Regions from separate parts of the Streptomyces sp. NPDC001270 genome, predicted to be linked through region 1. Evidence: riboswitches for the same ligand, from Rfam matches in the RefSeq annotation. Region 1 holds a riboswitch; each other region holds the start of a gene.
What was found. A riboswitch is a leader RNA that binds a small molecule or an ion and turns the genes downstream of it on or off. The one in region 1 is predicted to bind cobalamin.

Region 1 (3,968 bases):
GCTGCGACCCCGAGCCCGATCGCCCAGCCCCACCAGGCCCCGGGGTGCACGACCGTCCGGGGCCGCCGCACCGTGCCGCCCGCGCGGGCCGGCCCCTTGGCGGCTGTGGCGCGCCCGTTGCCGCCGCCGTGCGGGGTGCCTGTGCCGTGAGCGTGGCCGGCGCCGCTGACGCCGCCCGCGCGGGGTGCGGGCCCGTGACCGGTGCCGTCGGGCGCGGCCGTGCTGCCGGTGCCGTCCGTCCCGTTCCCGGAGCCCGTCCCGTCGTCGGTGTTCGTCTCGTTCGTCTCGTTCGTCTCGTTCGTCCCGTCCGGACCGGCGTGGGCAGCGGGCGGCGACGGCTCGTGGTCGTGGCCCTCACGCATGGCGGTGCCTACGCATCCCGGCGCCGTCGGGCCTGCCAGAGTGCCGCCGCGCCCAGCAGGACGACCGCCGCCCCACCCGCCCACAGGCCGAGCGACGGCCCGTTGCCGCCGTCCTCGCCCGCCGTCGGCCGCTTCGCGGCGCTCGTCGGCTTGTCGTCCGTGGCCGCCACCTGCTCGCCGCAGCCCTTCTCCGGGTAGCCGGCGATGGCGCACAGCAGGGCGTTGGAGTCGTAGCGCAGCGGTCCGGCGACCGCCGCCAGGGCCTCGGCCGTCGTCGCGTCGGGTGCCAGTACCGCGCAGGCGGTCCGCGCCTTCGGCGGTGTCTCGGCGCCGGGCGCGTCCGCCGCCGTACCGAAGTCGATGACCAGTGCCACCCGCTTGTGGCCCGCCCGCGCGGGCGTGTGCGCGCAGATCTCGGCGAAGCGGGCCGTGCCGCGCGGATACGTCGCGTCGGCGGAGTCCTCGCTCACCGCGAACCGGAAGCCCTGGACGGCGCCGTCGGCGGGTCGGGCCAGCGACGGACCCTCGGTGGCGTACGTCCACCGGTCGCCCGCGCGGTCCCAGAAGGACCAGTAGCGGTAGCCGACGGCCTGCGCCTGGCCCGCGCCGCCCCAGCACAGGAGCGCGGCCAGCAGCAGGAGCACACCGCGGCGCGGCCCGGTCACAGGTGCTGCTGCTTCCTGCGGCCGCTGAGCAGGAAGCCGATGCCGACGCCCGCGACCAGACCGGTGCCGATGATCCACCAGACGCTGGTGCCCGAGCCGCCGTCGTCCTTCCGGTCCGACGGGTCCGAGCCGTCGCCCGATGTCGCCTGCCCGGCCGCCTGCGGTGCCGGGCCGGTCGCGCCCAGCGCCCGCACCAGGTCCGTACCGCCGAAGTCGCGCGGGTCCGTGCCGGTCGCGTGCGCCGCGAAGATCAACTGCGCGTACGCGGCCGGTCCGCTCTGCTTCGCCCAGGCCGCCGCGTTCTTCTCCAGCCAGGCCAGCGGCTTCGCGGCCCGGTCCGGCCCGCCCTGCGCGGCGAGCGCGACCACCGCGTCGGCGGTGTTGCCGTAGTCGGGCTGTTCGGGGGCGCCCGCGAGGGCGGAGGTGAGGTGGCCGTCCTCGGTGACCGCACGGGTGAGGTAGGCGGCGCCATCGGCCGCGGCCTGCTCGGGGGTGGGCTTCCCGGTGGCGGCGCAGCTCGTGCCGGGCGCCCCGCTCGAAGCGTCGCCCGCTCCGGCCGCCTTCGCGGCGAGGCCCGCGCCCAGCACGCCCAGCACGGCCGCCGCGGTGGCGTCCGCGTTGGCCGTCAACGCGCCCTTCTTGTCCGGCTGGTAGGCGAAGGCGCCTGCGTCGTCGCCGGAGCAGGGCAGGGCCAGTGCCAGCAGCGCGTCGTACGGCGACCGGCCGTCCTTGACCACTGCCGCGGGCCGTTCACCGGCCGCCGCGAGCGCGCCGACGACGACGCCCGTGGAGTTCGCGTCGCTCGCGCCGCCCGGCGCGTACCCCCAGCCGCCGTCCTTGTTCTGCACCGACTTCAGCCAGGTCACGGCCTTGCCGACGGCGCTGTCGTGGCCGCCGGTCGCGGTCAGGGCCTGGACGGCGGCGGCCGTGCTGTTGGTGTCGACCGGCACCTTGGCGTCACAGGCCCGCCCCGGATCGGCGCGGAACGCGGCGAACGCCCCGTCCGCGCACTGCTGTCCGGCCAGCCAGTCCACGGCCTTGGCAGCGGGCGTCACGGACACGGTGCGCTGGGCGAGCAGCGCCAGCGACTGGCGCCAGACGCCGTCGAACTTCGGATCAGCGTCGCCGTACAGGCCGGACGGGAGCACCGTCGACGGGGACGGCGAAGGGCTCGCGGCCAGGGCGGGTGACGCGGCGGCGAGCACGCCGACGGCGGCCAGGACCGCTGCGCTGCGGCGGACGTTCATGCTCGGCGGGTGCCTCTCTTCGCGGGTCGGTTCGCGAGGAAGCCGGGCAGCACGGGACACCCCGGGCGGCTCGGCCCCGTAAACCTCGACGGTGCCGTGCGCGGGCGGCTGCCGACGCACCTGAGCCGGTCACGTTCCGTCCGGGGCAGTCCGGCTCACCGGGCCTCGACGGCCGGTTCACGGTTGCGGGTCAGCGCCGGAATTGCACCGGCTTCCCCCCGTACGGGTGTGATGACGACCCAGTCACTCTACCGGCCCACCTCCAGGCCCCCGAGGGGTGGCCGTGACAGAGGGCCGTGCGGTGGGGCGAAGAGGGGTACGGGGTGCGGGAATGCGGTCCGGGAAAACGGCCCGGTCACGTCGTCCGGAAGCGGCCCGGGAATGCGGTCCCGGAATGCGGTCCCGGAATGCGGTCCGGTCGCGCGGTCCGGGGAAGCGATCCCGGCACGCGATCCGGGGAAGTGCCCCCGTCACATGGCCCGGTCAGGCCGTCCGGTCACGCCGTCCGGACGTACCTCAGCGGGTCGGTGCCCGGCACCGGTTCGGCCCGGCCCTGCTTCACCAGGCGGCGCAGATGCGCCTCGGCCTCCGCGACGGCGATGTTCCGGGAGGGGTGCGGGATCTGGGGCCAGGGCCGGTTCCACTCCATCCGCTCGGCCAACTGCCAGGGCGTGAGCGGTTCGACGAGCTGGGTCAGCAGGCCGGCCAGCCGCTCCTCGTGATGCGCGAGCAACTCCGCCACGCGGGCGGATCCGCCGGTGAACGCGTACTGGTGGGCCGGCAGCACCTCGGCGGGGGCCAGGCGGCCGATGCGCTCCAGGGAGTCGAGGTAGTCGCCGAGCGGGTCGATGGCCTCCGCCAGGTTCTCGGCTCCGTTCCGGCCGGTGGTGTTCCCCTGGGTGGAGGGGTCCTCGTACAGGCCGATGTGCGGGGTGATCTTCGGGAGCAGGTGGTCGCCGGAGAACAGCCGGCCGTGTCCCGGCAGCCCGGCGGGGTGCTCCTCCTCCAGGTGCAGACAGACGTGACCGGGCGTGTGCCCCGGCGTCCAGACGGCGCGCAGCCGGCGGCCGGGCAGGTCCAGGAGGTCGCCGGGGACGATCTCGCGGTCCGGGAGGGCGGGCGGACGCCGTTGCAGGGCGCCCGGTGTGCGCAGGACGGCCAGGTGTTCCTCCGGGGCGCCGGTCGCGGTGAGTTTGGCGCGCATGTAGTCGAGCCAGCGCTCGGGGCGGGCCTCGCGGTTGCGCCGTACCACCGCGGTGTCGGCCGCGTGCATCGCCACCCACGCGCCGGACGCCTCGCGCACCTGGCCGGACAGTCCGTGGTGGTCGGGGTGGTGGTGGGTGATGACGACCCCGTGGAGCTCCGCCACCGAGGTGCCGCAGGCCGACAGGCCGGACGTCAGTGTGTCCCACGACGCCGGGTCGTCCCAGCCGGTGTCGACCAGTACCGGGCCCCGGTCGGTGTCCACGACGTACACCAGCGTGTGGCCGAGCGGGTTGTCCGGTATCGGCACCGCCACGGACCGCACACCGCCGCCGTGATCGAACGTCTCCACCATCATGGCCTCCCCGGCCCACTATAACTAGAACCGGTTTCATCGGTTGCCCCGGGCGCCCGCCGATTCCGGAAGCCGGTGGCCGCGCGCCGGGCGCGGTGCGGACGGGGGCCGGTCGAGCCGGTGGTGCGGGCGGGGT
Region 2 (3,968 bases), on a different contig from region 1:
TGTGCTCGCCGAGCAGTTGGAAGCCGCCGCAGACGCCGAGGACGGGCCGGCCTTCGCGGGCCCGGTCGCGCAGCGCCTTTGCGAGCCCGCGCTCCCGCAGCCAGGCCAGCGCCCGGACGGTGCCCCGGGTCCCGGGTACGACGACGAGATCGGCGTCGGCCAGTTCCTGCGGCCGGTCCACGAACCGTACGACCACGCCCGGTTCGGCGGCCAGCGCGTCCACGTCCGTGAAGTTGGACATGAGCGGCACCGCGCAGACCGCGACGCGCAGCACGTCCTCGCCGAACGGCGCGGCCGACGCCGACTCCCGTACCGCGCCCCGCAGGGAGACGGCCACCCCGTCCTCCTCGTCGATGCCGAGGCCGGGCCGGAACGGCAGGACGCCGTAGGCGGGCCGCCCGGTCAGGCCGCGCAGCATGTCGAGCCCCGGCTCCAGCAGGCCGACGTCCCCGCGGAACTTGTTGACCAGGAACCCGGCGACCAGCTCCTGGTCCGCGCGGGACAGCAGCGCCACGGTCCCGAAGAACGACGCGAAGACACCCCCGCGGTCGATGTCGCCGACCACCAGGACGGGCAGCCGCGCGTTGCGGGCGAGGCCCATGTTCACGATGTCGGTCCGCCGCAGGTTGATCTCCGCCGGGCTGCCCGCGCCCTCGCAGATCACCACGTCGTACGTGTCCCGCAGCGTGGCGAGGCAGTCGAGCACGGTTCCCAGCAGCCGCTCCTGGCGTCCGCCGTGGTACCCGCGCGCGCTCAGCTCGCCCACCGGCCTGCCCATGAGCACGACCTGACTGCTCTGCTCCCCGCCCGGTTTGAGCAGGACCGGGTTCATCAGCGCGGTCGGTTCGATCCGGCACGCCTGGGCCTGCATCGCCTGGGCCCGCCCGATCTCGGCGCCCTCGCGGGTGACGAACGAGTTCAGGGACATGTTCTGCGCCTTGAACGGCGCGACCGCGACGCCCTGCCGCACCAGCCACCGGCAGATGCCCGCCGTCACCACGCTCTTGCCCGCGTCGGAGGTGGTACCGGCGACGAGCAGCCCACCACCGCTCATGACCTGCGCCCCCGCACGGCCAGCCGCGCGGCGGTCGTGACGCCGAGCGCGAGCAGCCCGACTTGGCGGGACAGCCGTACCGCACGGTCGATGTCCGCGGCGGCGACCTCCCGCCCCCCGCCGTTGAGCACGGGCCGGTGCTCGACCCGCCCCCCGTACGACAGCGTCCCGCCCAGCCGCACGCCCAGCGCCCCCGCGAAGGAAGCCTCCACGGGACCGGCGTTGGGGCTCGGATGCCGGTGGGCGTCGGCCCGCCAGGCCCGCACCGCACCCCGTGGGTCCGGGCCCGAGACGGCGGCGAGCACCGCGGTGAGCCGTGCCCCCGGCCAGCCGGCGACGTCGTCGAGCCGCGCGGCGGCCCACCCGAACCGCCGGTGCCGCGGCGACCGGTGCCCGACCATCGCGTCGAGGGTGTTCACCGCACGGAAGGCGACGAACCCGGGCACCCCGCCCAACGCCCCCCACACCAGCGCCCCGACGACCGCGTCGGACGTGTTCTCGGCCACCGACTCCACGACGGCCCGCGCGATCCCCTGGGCGTCGAGGGCCTGCGGATCCCGTCCGCACAGATGCGGCAGCCGGGCCCTCGCCGCGGCGACATCCCCCGAGTCGAGGGCCCGCCGGACGGCCTGGGCCTCCCGGGCGAGCGAAGTCCCGCCCACCACCGCCCAGGTGACGGCCCCGGTCAGCGCCACGGAACCGGCGGGGGAGGCGCGCACGGCCCGCCGGGCCAGCGCTCCGAGGCCCGCGGCACCGCCGACGCAGACGGCGGTGTACAGGGCTCCCCACCCCCGGTGGTCCCGCCACAGCACCCGCTCCGCCGCGCCGACGGCACGCCCGAACCCGGCGACCGGATGCCCGTGGCGCGGATCGCCCACGAGCAGATCGCCGAGGAGGCCGAGAGCGGCGCCGTACGCGAAGACGCGATCGGCACGCACCGGTTCAGCCGGCCGTCGGGTCGGGAAGCGACCTGGTGCTGTACCTCAATCCGCAGCCGAGCATGGCGATATGTCCTCACTCAGGGTGTCCACGCCCTGGTTCGACGAGACCGGCGGCGAGAGTTCCTGGCTCCCGGGGAAGTCCTTCCCCGGTGACAGTGGCGGGACCGCGCCGGATTCGCACCGGCTTCCTCTTCTGCCGCCGTACATGGCCCCGGAAGTCCACCACGCCCCCCGAAGAACCGTCAACCAGCCGTTGACCTGCAAGGGAAGAGTGTGCCCAGCCTCATACCCACCCCACCCCCCACCCACCCAGAAGAAACACCCCGGAACAACACAAGAAACGAGACGACTCCCCCCCGGCAGGGGCGCGGGGAACTGCGCAAAAAACGACCACGCACGCGCGGCCGAGCGCCAACGCCAACCCCGGCAGGGGCGCGGGGAACTGCGCAAAACCCCCACACCCCGAACCACTCACCCCGCGATCAAAAAGATCCCATACCCCACAGCCCCGGCGCACGCCGCAAAGCAGGCGTACGCCCCAGCCAACGCCACCCCCGCGGAACCTCCCCGCGCAACGGCCCGTTCACGGCGCGACAATCCGGCCACGCCGAGGGTGAACAGTCCCACGAGCGCCACGGTGACCCCGAGGCTGACGCCGAAGACGGAACCGAGTGCCGCCCAGTCGATGTTCATGGTGTTCATGGTGATGCTTCTTCCTCGGGTCTCAGACGGCGGCACTCGGCGGCGGCCCGGCCGGATCGGCGACGACGGGCGCGGCCGCGGCGACCGAAGCGGCCGTCCCGCCCGCCCCCGAGGGCGAACCGGCGGAACCGGCGCTGATGGTGACGGACACCGCACCGACCGCACCGACCGCACCGACCGCACCGACCGCACCGACCGCACCGACCGCACCGACCGCACCGACCACACCGGCCGGCCCAACCGGAACGGCCGACTCCCCGGTGCCGTTCACCTCATTGACGTTGCTGTGGTCCACGACCTCACGCCGCGAGACCCGCCAGATCCCCACGGCGGAAGCGACCAGGCAGACGGCCACAGCCGCGGTGCCCCAGTCACCCAGCTCCGTGACGAGTTCCGCGAGCGCGCCGACGAGCGCGGCGGCCGGCAGCGTCAGCGCCCAGGCGACGCACATCCGGGCCGCCGTCGACCAGCGCACCACCCCGCCCTTGCGGCCGAGCCCCGCGCCCATCACGGAACCGGAGACGACATGCGTGGTGGAGAGCGAGAAGCCGAGGTGCGAGGAGGCCAGGATGGCGGTCGCCGCGCTGGTCTGGGCGGCGAAGCCCTGCCGCGGCCGGAGGTCGGTCAGCCCCTTGCCCATCGTGCGGATGATGCGCCAGCCGCCGAGGTAGGTGCCGAGCGCGATGGCGAGACCCGCGGAGAGGACGACCCAGGTGGGCGGGTTCGAGCCGGGGGCGATCGCACCGCCGGCGATCAGCGCCAGGGTGATGACGCCCATCGTCTTCTGGGCGTCGTTGGTGCCGTGGGCCAGGGAGACCAGACCCGCGGAGGCGATCTGGCCGGCCCGGTAGCCCTTCTCGGCGGCCTTGCCCTCCGCGGCGCCGTCGAGCGAGTACGACAGCCGGGTGGCGAGCAGTGCCGCCACCCCGGCCACGAGGGGCGCGGCGAGTGCCGGGACGAGGACCTTGGTGACGAGCACGTCGCCGTGGACGGCGCCCGTGCCGGCGGACGCGACGGCGGCGCCGATCAGACCGCCCATCAGCGCGTGCGAGGAGCTTGAGGGCAGACCCACCAGCCAGGTCAGCAGGTTCCAGAGGATCGCGCCCACCAGGGCGGCGAAGATGACCTCGGGGCGGATGCCGCTCTCGTCGACGAGACCCTTGGAGATCGTGTTGGCGACCTCGACGGAGAGGAAGGCGCCCACCAGGTTGAGGGTGGCGGACATGGCCACCGCCACTCTGGGTTTGAGCGCGCCGGTCGAGATCGTCGTG
Region 3 (3,968 bases), on a different contig from region 1:
GGCTGCACGGCACGCGGAGACCGACGGCTCGTGGGCCCCGTGCGACGGTCGCCCACGCTCGTTTTCAGTTCTTCTTCGAAGGAGGAGAACATGGACTTGACGTTCGACCCGTCGGCCTTTCCACCCCTGGCGCTCGGATTCTTCGGTCTCGGCACCGGATATCTGATCTACGGACCGCACGAGTTGTTCGGATATCCCGAAAAGAGCGAATCGACGGACCGGGCCCTTGGTGTCTGGGGCGTGATGATGCCCGGTCTGTGCCAGTTCGTCGCGGGGCTCATCCTGTTCATCGGGCTGACCTGGTTCGAGGTGTTCACCAAGTCACCGCCGCTGTACATGGCCGCGCTGGCCTTCTCCGTGTACGGCGTCCACTGGTTCGCGCTCGGCATCAACCGTTATCGCGGAAATGAGCCTCGTACCAACGCCGGTATGTGCATAGCCTACTTGGTGGTGTCCGCAATGGGTGCCACCATCTTCTTCAGAGTCGGAGACTGGCCGGTGGGCCTGCTGTTCCTGGGGCTTTTCGCCGTCTATTTCTGGCATTTCTTCACCGTGATCGGCGTCAAGCCGGCCGAACGCATCTATGGACTCTTCCACACCCTGACCGGCTGCTGGCTCATGTATCTCACCTACGCGGTCGCAGTGAACTCCTCTCTGGGCTACCACTGGCCGGTATAGGCGAGGGCCGGCTGAGGCCGGAAGTGCGCGGCGGGACCGGAGACCGACGAGCCTCCGGTCCCGGTGGGGTCGGAAGCCGGACTTCCGCAAACGACACGGAGAGTCGTCGACCACGGCCCCGTACGCGGAATCAGCGCGCGGCCGGAACCGCCTTGCCGGCCGCGGCCGTCGCGGGCTTCGGATGCAGCAGCCGCTCGGCGAGTTCACCGAAGGCCAGACCGAATCCGCCCCACAGGACGGCTTGGACGGCCAGGGCGGACAGCCGGAACCGCCACAACAGCGTGGCCGGGAAGCCCGCCGGCACCTCGTTGACGGCCGGCAGGAACGCGTACGCCAGTCCGATCACGAGGGCGAACGCGGCGACCGCCGTGACGGTGGCGTACCACGTGCCCAGCCGCGGGGCGAGCCGCTTGCCGAGGATCGTGGCGCCGATCGCGAGGAGCACGCCGAGCAGCATCATCAGGAAATACAGGGCGGTCCGTTTGCCGATGGTGTCGGGATCGCCGACGGACGGCGGGTTGGCCGGGTACTTCAGGAACGGCACGACGTACACGGCGAGCAGCGCGCAGCCCGCCAGCAGCAGCGCGGTCGCCCGGGGGCCGAGGCGCCCGACGCGGCCGAGCGCGACGCAGAAGGCGAGCGCCGCGATGCCGCCGAAGGCGATCCCGTAGACGAGGACGCCGGTGGCGAGCCCGGCGGTGGACTGGAGGGAACGGGAGACGACCTCCATTTCGTGCTCGTGGGCGTGGGCGTCCTCGAAGCCGATCGCCTTGTCGACGCTCGGCTCGCCGAGGAAGTAGGCCACGATCAGGGCGAGTACACCGGCCGCGAGGCCGGCGAGCATGCCCCGCACGAGAAGGTTCCGTACGGTTGCGGAGTTCATGGGCGTGCGGTGTCCCCTCGCGTCAGTGGCAGGGGAAGCCGAGCAGGTGGCGGGCGTCGTGGACCCATTCGTGGACGTCCGTGCCGCTGAACACGGAGGTGGCGCCCTGCTCGGCGCCGACGAAGTACAGCAGGATCAGCATCAACAGGCCGAAGAAGACCGCCCAGGGCGCTATCGCCTTGAGCGGTACCTTGGCGGGTACGACCGGAGTGGTGGCAGTCGGCCGGGCGACGGTCTGCGCCATGGCAGGACCTCCTCTGGGAGCTCGCGTCCCATCTCGGTGGTGCACTGGACGACAGTCACGGGTCTGACTCACGAGCGGCCCGGGGGCCCTCACATACAGTGGCGCGACCGTGCCGGATTCCCACCGGCTTCCGTCGTACCGTCGTCGATATCGCACAGACCGTACCGCGCGGCGCGGGCCCGGCCAAGACCGCACTCGCCCGAGGTGATCTGGGTCTCGTGGCGAAGGGCCCGTTCACCGGGCCGCTTCGGGGCCTCCCCCGGGTCCGGCGAGCCCCCGTTCACGGTCGCCGAGCGGGGCGAAGAAGCGCTCCACGTCGGCGTCGGTGACCTCGGCGAGGGTGCCGGGGAACCAGCGCGGGGTGCGGTCCTTGTCGATGATCTGGGCCCGGATGCCCTCCACCAGGTCCGGGGTTGCTCAGGGCCGCGCAGGAGACGCGGTGCTCCTGGTCGAGGACCCGTTCCAGCGCCCCGAGCCGCCGGGCGCGGCGCAGCGCGGCCAGGGTGACCTTGAGTGCGGTGGGCGACCTGCCGAGCAGGGTGTCCGCCACGTCCCGCGCGGCCGGGTCGTGGTGGGCGAGCAGCCGGTGGAGGATCTCCTCGACGGTGCCCGCGGCGTAGCAGGTGTCGATCCACTCCCGCTGTCCGGCCAGCTCGCTCGGCGGCGGCGGCTGTGCGTGGCGGGCGAGGACGGCCCGTACGGGCGCACGGGCGAGGTCGTCGAGGAGGCGCGGCAGGGCGGCGGAGGGTACGTAGTGGTCGGCGAGCCCGCACAACAGGGCGTCGGCGGCACTGATCCGAGAGCCCGTCAGCGCCAGGTGGGCGCCCAGTTCGCCCGGTGCGCGGGCGAGCAGATGGGTGCCGCCGATGTCGGGGACGAAACCGATGCCGGTCTCGGGCATGGCGATCCGGGACCGCTCGGTGACGATCCGGACGCTGCCGTGCGCGGAGATGCCGACACCGCCGCCCATGACGATGCCGTCCATGACGGCGACGTACGGCTTGGGGCAGCGGGCGATGCGGGCGTTGAGGCGGTATTCGTCACGCCAGAAGGCCGCCGAGGAGGCGCCGTTCCCGTCGCGGGCGTCACCGTGGACGGCGCGGATGTCGCTGCCCGCGCACCGGCCGCGCTCCCCCGCACCGGCGATGACGACGGTCCGGACGGCCGGGTCGCGCTCCCACACGGTGAGCACCTCGTCGATGCGCCGCACCATCGCGTGGTTCAGCGCGTTGAGGGCCCTGGGCCGGTTGAGAGTGATGTGGGCTGCCTGCCCCGCGGTGTGCAGCAGAACGGGTTCCTCGGTGCCGGTCACCCGGACGTCTCCGTCGTTCCGCGGTCCTCGATGAACACATGATCTCGTGAGTTCCTTCTGTGTTGTGGTGGACATACAGGTCATGACGAGGTCTCCGCGGGAAGCCGGCCGGCCGGAACTCGGTCACCGATCGCAGTGGCGCCGGCGCGACGCCGGATGCACACGGCTCCCTCGCCATGTCTTCGATCGTCACTCTCCCTCTCGGCGCAATGCAAAGCGTCACCATCCGGGGTTGTCCGCTCATGGAGAGTGCTCCGCCGACGGCCGCCGCGGCCGCGTGTGCGAGCGCTGTCCGGCGCCGTGACAGGACGGTCGCCCGCGCGCGATGCCGATGACCGGGTGCGGCGGTCCGCCGGCCCACGGGTCCGGGATGTGACACGGTCGCGGCGGCGTGATGGCATGGGCACATGGAGTTGCGGGAGCTGCGGGCGTTCGTGGCGGTGGTGGAGGAGGGCGGGCTGTCCGCGGCGGCACGGCGGCTGCACGTGAGCCAGCCCGCCCTGTCCCAGACGGTCGGCGGTCTGGAGCGTCAGCTGGGTGTGCGGTTGCTGGTGCGGGGCAGTGCCGGGGTACAGGCCACCGAGGCGGGCACGGTGCTGTTCGCGGAGGCGCGCGCGGTGCTGGCCCGGCATGACCAGGCGTTGCGGGTGATGACCCGGTACACCGGTCCGGGCGGTGGGGCGCTGCGGATCGGGATCCCGCTGGAGTTGCCCGCCGGCCTGCTCGATCCCGCGCTGGCGGAGCTGGCGGAGGCACATCCGGACACACGTGTGCAGGCCCGGCACCTGTCCACGGCGGAGCAACTGGCGGCGTTGCGGACCGGTGAACTGGACGTGGGGTTCCTGCGGGAG
Region 4 (3,968 bases), on a different contig from region 1:
CCGGGAACCCGCCCGGCGAAGGGTCCGACGGGCCGGGATGAGGCACGACGCCCCGCCCCGGCCCGGACCGGGCGCCACCGGTCAGGACGTGGCCGGCTCACCCCGGACGGCGCGGGCGGCGGCGACCAGGTTCTCCAACGAGGCGCGGGCCTCCGGCCAGCCGCGGGTCTTCAGGCCGCAGTCGGGATTGACCCACAGCCGCTCGGCGGGGATCGCCCGCAGGCCGGTGCGCAGGAGCTCGGCGGTCTCCTCGGCGCTCGGGACGCGTGGGGAGTGGATGTCGTACACACCGGGTCCGGCCTCGCGCGGGTAGCCGTGGGCGGCCAGCTCACGCGCGACCTGCATGCGCGAGCGGGCCGCCTCCAGGCTGATCACGTCGGCGTCGAGGTCGTCGATGGCCTGCACGATGTCACCGAACTCGGCGTAGCACATGTGGGTGTGGACCTGGGTGTCCGGGCCCACCCCGCCGGTGGTGAGCCGGAACGCCTCGGTCGCCCAGTCCAGATAGGCGGCCCGGTCGGCGGCCCGCAGCGGCAGGGTCTCGCGCAGGGCGGGCTCGTCGACCTGGATCACCGGGGTACCGGCCGTCTCCAGGTCGCCGACCTCGTCGCGTAGGGCGAGGGCGACCTGCCGGCCGGTGTCGGCGAGCGGCTGGTCGTCACGGACGAAGGACCAGGCGAGCATGGTGACCGGGCCGGTGAGCATGCCCTTGACGGGGCGGTCGGTCAGGGACTGCGCGTAGGCGGTCCAGCGCACGGTCATGGGGTCCGGGCGGGAGATGTCGCCGGCCAGGATCGGCGGGCGGACGTAGCGGGTGCCGTAGGACTGGACCCACCCGTGCCGGGTGGCGAGATACCCGGTGAGCCGTTCGGCGAAGTACTGGACCATGTCGTCGCGTTCGGCCTCGCCGTGGACGAGGACGTCCAGGCCGGTCTTCTCCTGGAAGGCGATCACCTCCCGGATCTCGGCCTTGATCCGCTCCTCGTAGCCGGCGCTGTCGATCCGGCCGGTCCGCAGGTCGGCGCGGGCGGTGCGCAGGTCGGCGGTCTGCGGGAAGGAGCCGATGGTGGTGGTCGGCAGCAACGGCAGGCCGAGGCGGGCGCGCTGGGCCGCCGCCCGCACCGGATACGGCTGGTCACGGCGGGCGTCGGCCCCGGTGACCGCCGCCGCGCGGGCGCGCACGGCCGGGTCACGGGTGAGCGGCGAGGCCGCCCGGGAGGCCAGGTCGGCGCGGTTGGCGGCCAGTTCGGCGCTGATGGCCGCCGTGCCGTGGGCCAGGCCGCGGGCCAGCGTCACCACCTCCGTGGTCTTCTGACGGGCGAAGGCCAGCCAGCGCAGGAGCTGCGGTTCGATGTCCCGCTCGACCGACGCGTCGAGCGGGACGTGCAGCAGGGAGCAGGAGGCCGCCACATCGACCCGGTCGGCCAGACCGAGCAGCGTGCCGAGCGTGGCGAGGGACGCCGCCAGGTCGTTGACCCAGATGTTGCGGCCGTCGACGACGCCGGCGACCAGGCGCCTGCCGGGCAGTCCGCCGACCGCGGCCAGCGCGTCGAGCTGGGCGGCCCCGCGCCCGGTGAAATCCAGCGCGAGCCCGTCGACCGGCGCGTCGGCCAGCACGGGCAGGGCCTCGCCGAGCCGGTCGAAGTAAGAGGCGACCAGCAGCTTCGGCCGGTCGGCGCGACCGCCGAGGGCACGGTAGGCGCGTGCGACGGCGCCGAGTTCGGCCGGCGTGCGGTCCTGGACGAGCGCGGGCTCGTCGAGCTGCACCCACTCGGCGCCGGCCGCGCGCAGGTCGGCCAGGACCTCCGCGTACACCGGCAGCAGCCGGTCGAGGAGGGTCAGCGGATCGAAGTCCGCCGCGACCCCCGGCGCGGGCTTGGCGAGCAGCAGGTAGGTGACGGGGCCGACCAGCACCGGCCGGGCCGCGAGGCCCAGGGCGAGGGCCTCCGTCAGCTCCGCGACCTGCTTGGCCGAGTCCGCCGCGAACACCGTGTCCGGGCCCAACTCCGGCACGAGATAGTGGTAGTTGGTGTCGAACCACTTGGTCATCTCCAGCGGCGCCAGGCCCTGGGTGCCCCTGGCCATGGCGAAGTAGCCGTCCAACGCGTCCGCCGCGACGGCGGCCCGGTGGCGGTCCGGGACCGCGCCGACCATGACCGTGGTGTCGAGGACGTGGTCGTAGTACGAGAAGTCACCGGTGGGCACTTCGTCGATGCCGGCCTCGGCGAGCTGCCGCCAGGTGGCCCGGCGCAGTCCGGCGGCGGTGGCGCGGAGCGCGTCGGCGCCGACGCGGCCCGCCCAGTAGCCCTCGACGGCCTTCTTCAGTTCCCGGTGCTGTCCCTGACGCGGGTAGCCGTACACGGTGGCGCGTGCGGCCCCGGCTGTGGGCTCGGTGGTCACGGAGATCTCCTTCGCGAGACGATTCCCTGAGGTCCCGGCGACGGGACGGGGGCGCGAAGGGGTGCCGGACCGGACGGCACGATCACGCGTGGCAGCGTGTGTTCGTCCGCCTGGCCTCACTCCCCGGACGGTGTCCGGAGGTGTCCCCGACCCGCCCTCGGGGTCACCGGGATGTCCGCGCACGAGTGGTTCGCGCGCGGGCAGCGGGCAGGTCTTCGGACTCGCGGGCACGTCTCGTCCGTACGAAGCACAGAGCCGTACGAGACTCCTACTGGCCGTCGCTTCCCAGGCCCGGTACATCGGGCCCAGTGCGTATGACGGCGGTCGTTCCCGCTCACCGCTGCGGGGCAGTCCCGGATTTCCACCGGGTTCCCTCTTACGACGCGTCCCGTCCGGCTGACGGGGGCGAACCAGCTGCACCGGCCAGCCTACGGGGCGGGCCACGGTCGCGTCCGGTCGCGTCCGGCATTCGGATGGCGGACCGGCCCGTGCCGCCGCCCGACGAGCACCGGACGGCGTCCGTCCGTACCCCGGTGTGCCTCCCACCGCACGGCCGTGGCTGCCCTCGTGGCGGAGCCCCGGCCGCTACTGTTGCGGCCCATGGGTGCACGGTTGCCGCTCTCGGCGGTCTCCCGGCTGTTCGGATCGACGGCCGGCGGCGCGGTCGTCGGCGTGGCCGTCGGGCTGCCGACCGACCTGCCCCTCGGGCTTCTCGCCGGCATCGCGGCGGCGGAGACGTTCTTCGTGGTGGTGGGCTGGATCGTGCTGTGGCCCCTGGACGCCGAGGAGACCCACCGCAACATCCGTCGCGAGGACTTCCGTCCGGTCCTGGAGGAACTCGTCGTGGTCGTGGCCGCCCTGTGCGGGCTGCTCGGCATCGTGCTGCTGCTGTCGTTCGGCAAGTCGGCCGACGGCCATGCCGCCGCGGTCGCCGCGCTCGGCGGGGTCTTCATGGCCTGGGCGGCCCTGCACCTGATGTACGCGACGCGCTACGCCTACCTCTACTGCACGGCGTCCGGCGGCATCGACTTCAACTCGGACGAGCCGCCGGCGTACCGGGACTTCCTGTACTTCAGCTACAACCTCGGCATGACCTACCAGGTCTCCGACACCAGCGTGTCGAGTTCGACGATCCGTGCGGTGGCGCTGCGGCACTGCCTGCTGTCGTACGTCTTCGGCACCAGCATCCTGGCCACCGTGATCAACCTGGTCGTCGGGATCGTCTCGGGCTGACTCCGCTCCCGCGCCGTACCGGACGGTCCGTGCACGGCCCGGCCGGTGATGCCGATGGCCGAAAACGATGTGAGGGCGGCCGGTCGGCCGGCCGGCGGTGCGGGCCTGTAGTGCGGGATCGGGCGGACCCGCCGGTGCGGGAGGCGTCGGCGCAGCTCCGGGCGGGCGTCGACGCCCGCTGCACATCCGGCCTTCTTTGCCACACCATTGCCTTGATTCCCGCCGTTTACCAGAGCTTTGCAGACTCCACACGTCCCAAGCGTGCATGTCCCTGTTGTCAGCGGGAGTTGAAATGGGCCACGGCCACAGACACGACCACGGTCACCACCACCATC

Region 2: linked by a shared signal. The riboswitch ahead of ACFY2B_RS29780 (cobalamin biosynthesis protein) and the one ahead of ACFY2B_RS38830 (prenyltransferase/squalene oxidase repeat-containing protein) in region 1 are both predicted to bind cobalamin.
Region 3: linked by a shared signal. The riboswitch ahead of ACFY2B_RS43310 (CbtB-domain containing protein) and the one ahead of ACFY2B_RS38830 (prenyltransferase/squalene oxidase repeat-containing protein) in region 1 are both predicted to bind cobalamin.
Region 4: linked by a shared signal. The riboswitch ahead of metE (5-methyltetrahydropteroyltriglutamate--homocysteine S-methyltransferase) and the one ahead of ACFY2B_RS38830 (prenyltransferase/squalene oxidase repeat-containing protein) in region 1 are both predicted to bind cobalamin.

The regions. Positions count from the first base shown of each region.
Region 1 covers NZ_JBIAXM010000038.1:11,902-15,869, forward strand. The annotation lists gene ACFY2B_RS38820 (CbiQ family ECF transporter T component) at 1-71, opposite strand, end outside; gene ACFY2B_RS38825 (SCO2322 family protein) at 371-1,027, opposite strand; gene ACFY2B_RS38830 (prenyltransferase/squalene oxidase repeat-containing protein) at 1,024-2,274, opposite strand; cobalamin riboswitch at 2,401-2,532, opposite strand; gene ACFY2B_RS38835 (MBL fold metallo-hydrolase) at 2,771-3,832, opposite strand.
Region 2 covers NZ_JBIAXM010000020.1:103,341-107,308, forward strand. The annotation lists gene ACFY2B_RS29775 (cobyric acid synthase) at 1-1,054, opposite strand, end outside; gene ACFY2B_RS29780 (cobalamin biosynthesis protein) at 1,051-1,992, opposite strand; cobalamin riboswitch at 2,090-2,234, opposite strand; gene ACFY2B_RS29785 (hypothetical protein) at 2,467-2,688, opposite strand; gene ACFY2B_RS29790 (anion permease) at 2,720-3,968, opposite strand, start outside.
Region 3 covers NZ_JBIAXM010000056.1:2,276-6,243, forward strand. The annotation lists gene ACFY2B_RS43300 (hypothetical protein) at 91-678, shown strand; gene ACFY2B_RS43305 (CbtA family protein) at 809-1,561, opposite strand; gene ACFY2B_RS43310 (CbtB-domain containing protein) at 1,584-1,805, opposite strand; cobalamin riboswitch at 1,842-1,983, opposite strand; partial or broken gene ACFY2B_RS43315 (enoyl-CoA hydratase/isomerase family protein) at 2,040-3,117, opposite strand; gene ACFY2B_RS43320 (LysR substrate-binding domain-containing protein) at 3,525-3,968, shown strand, end outside.
Region 4 covers NZ_JBIAXM010000003.1:185,306-189,273, reverse strand. The annotation lists gene ACFY2B_RS07170 (hypothetical protein) at 1-41, shown strand, start outside; gene metE (5-methyltetrahydropteroyltriglutamate--homocysteine S-methyltransferase) at 82-2,400, opposite strand; cobalamin riboswitch at 2,610-2,779, opposite strand; gene ACFY2B_RS07160 (DUF1345 domain-containing protein) at 3,001-3,633, shown strand; gene ACFY2B_RS07155 (histidinol-phosphatase) at 3,926-3,968, shown strand, end outside.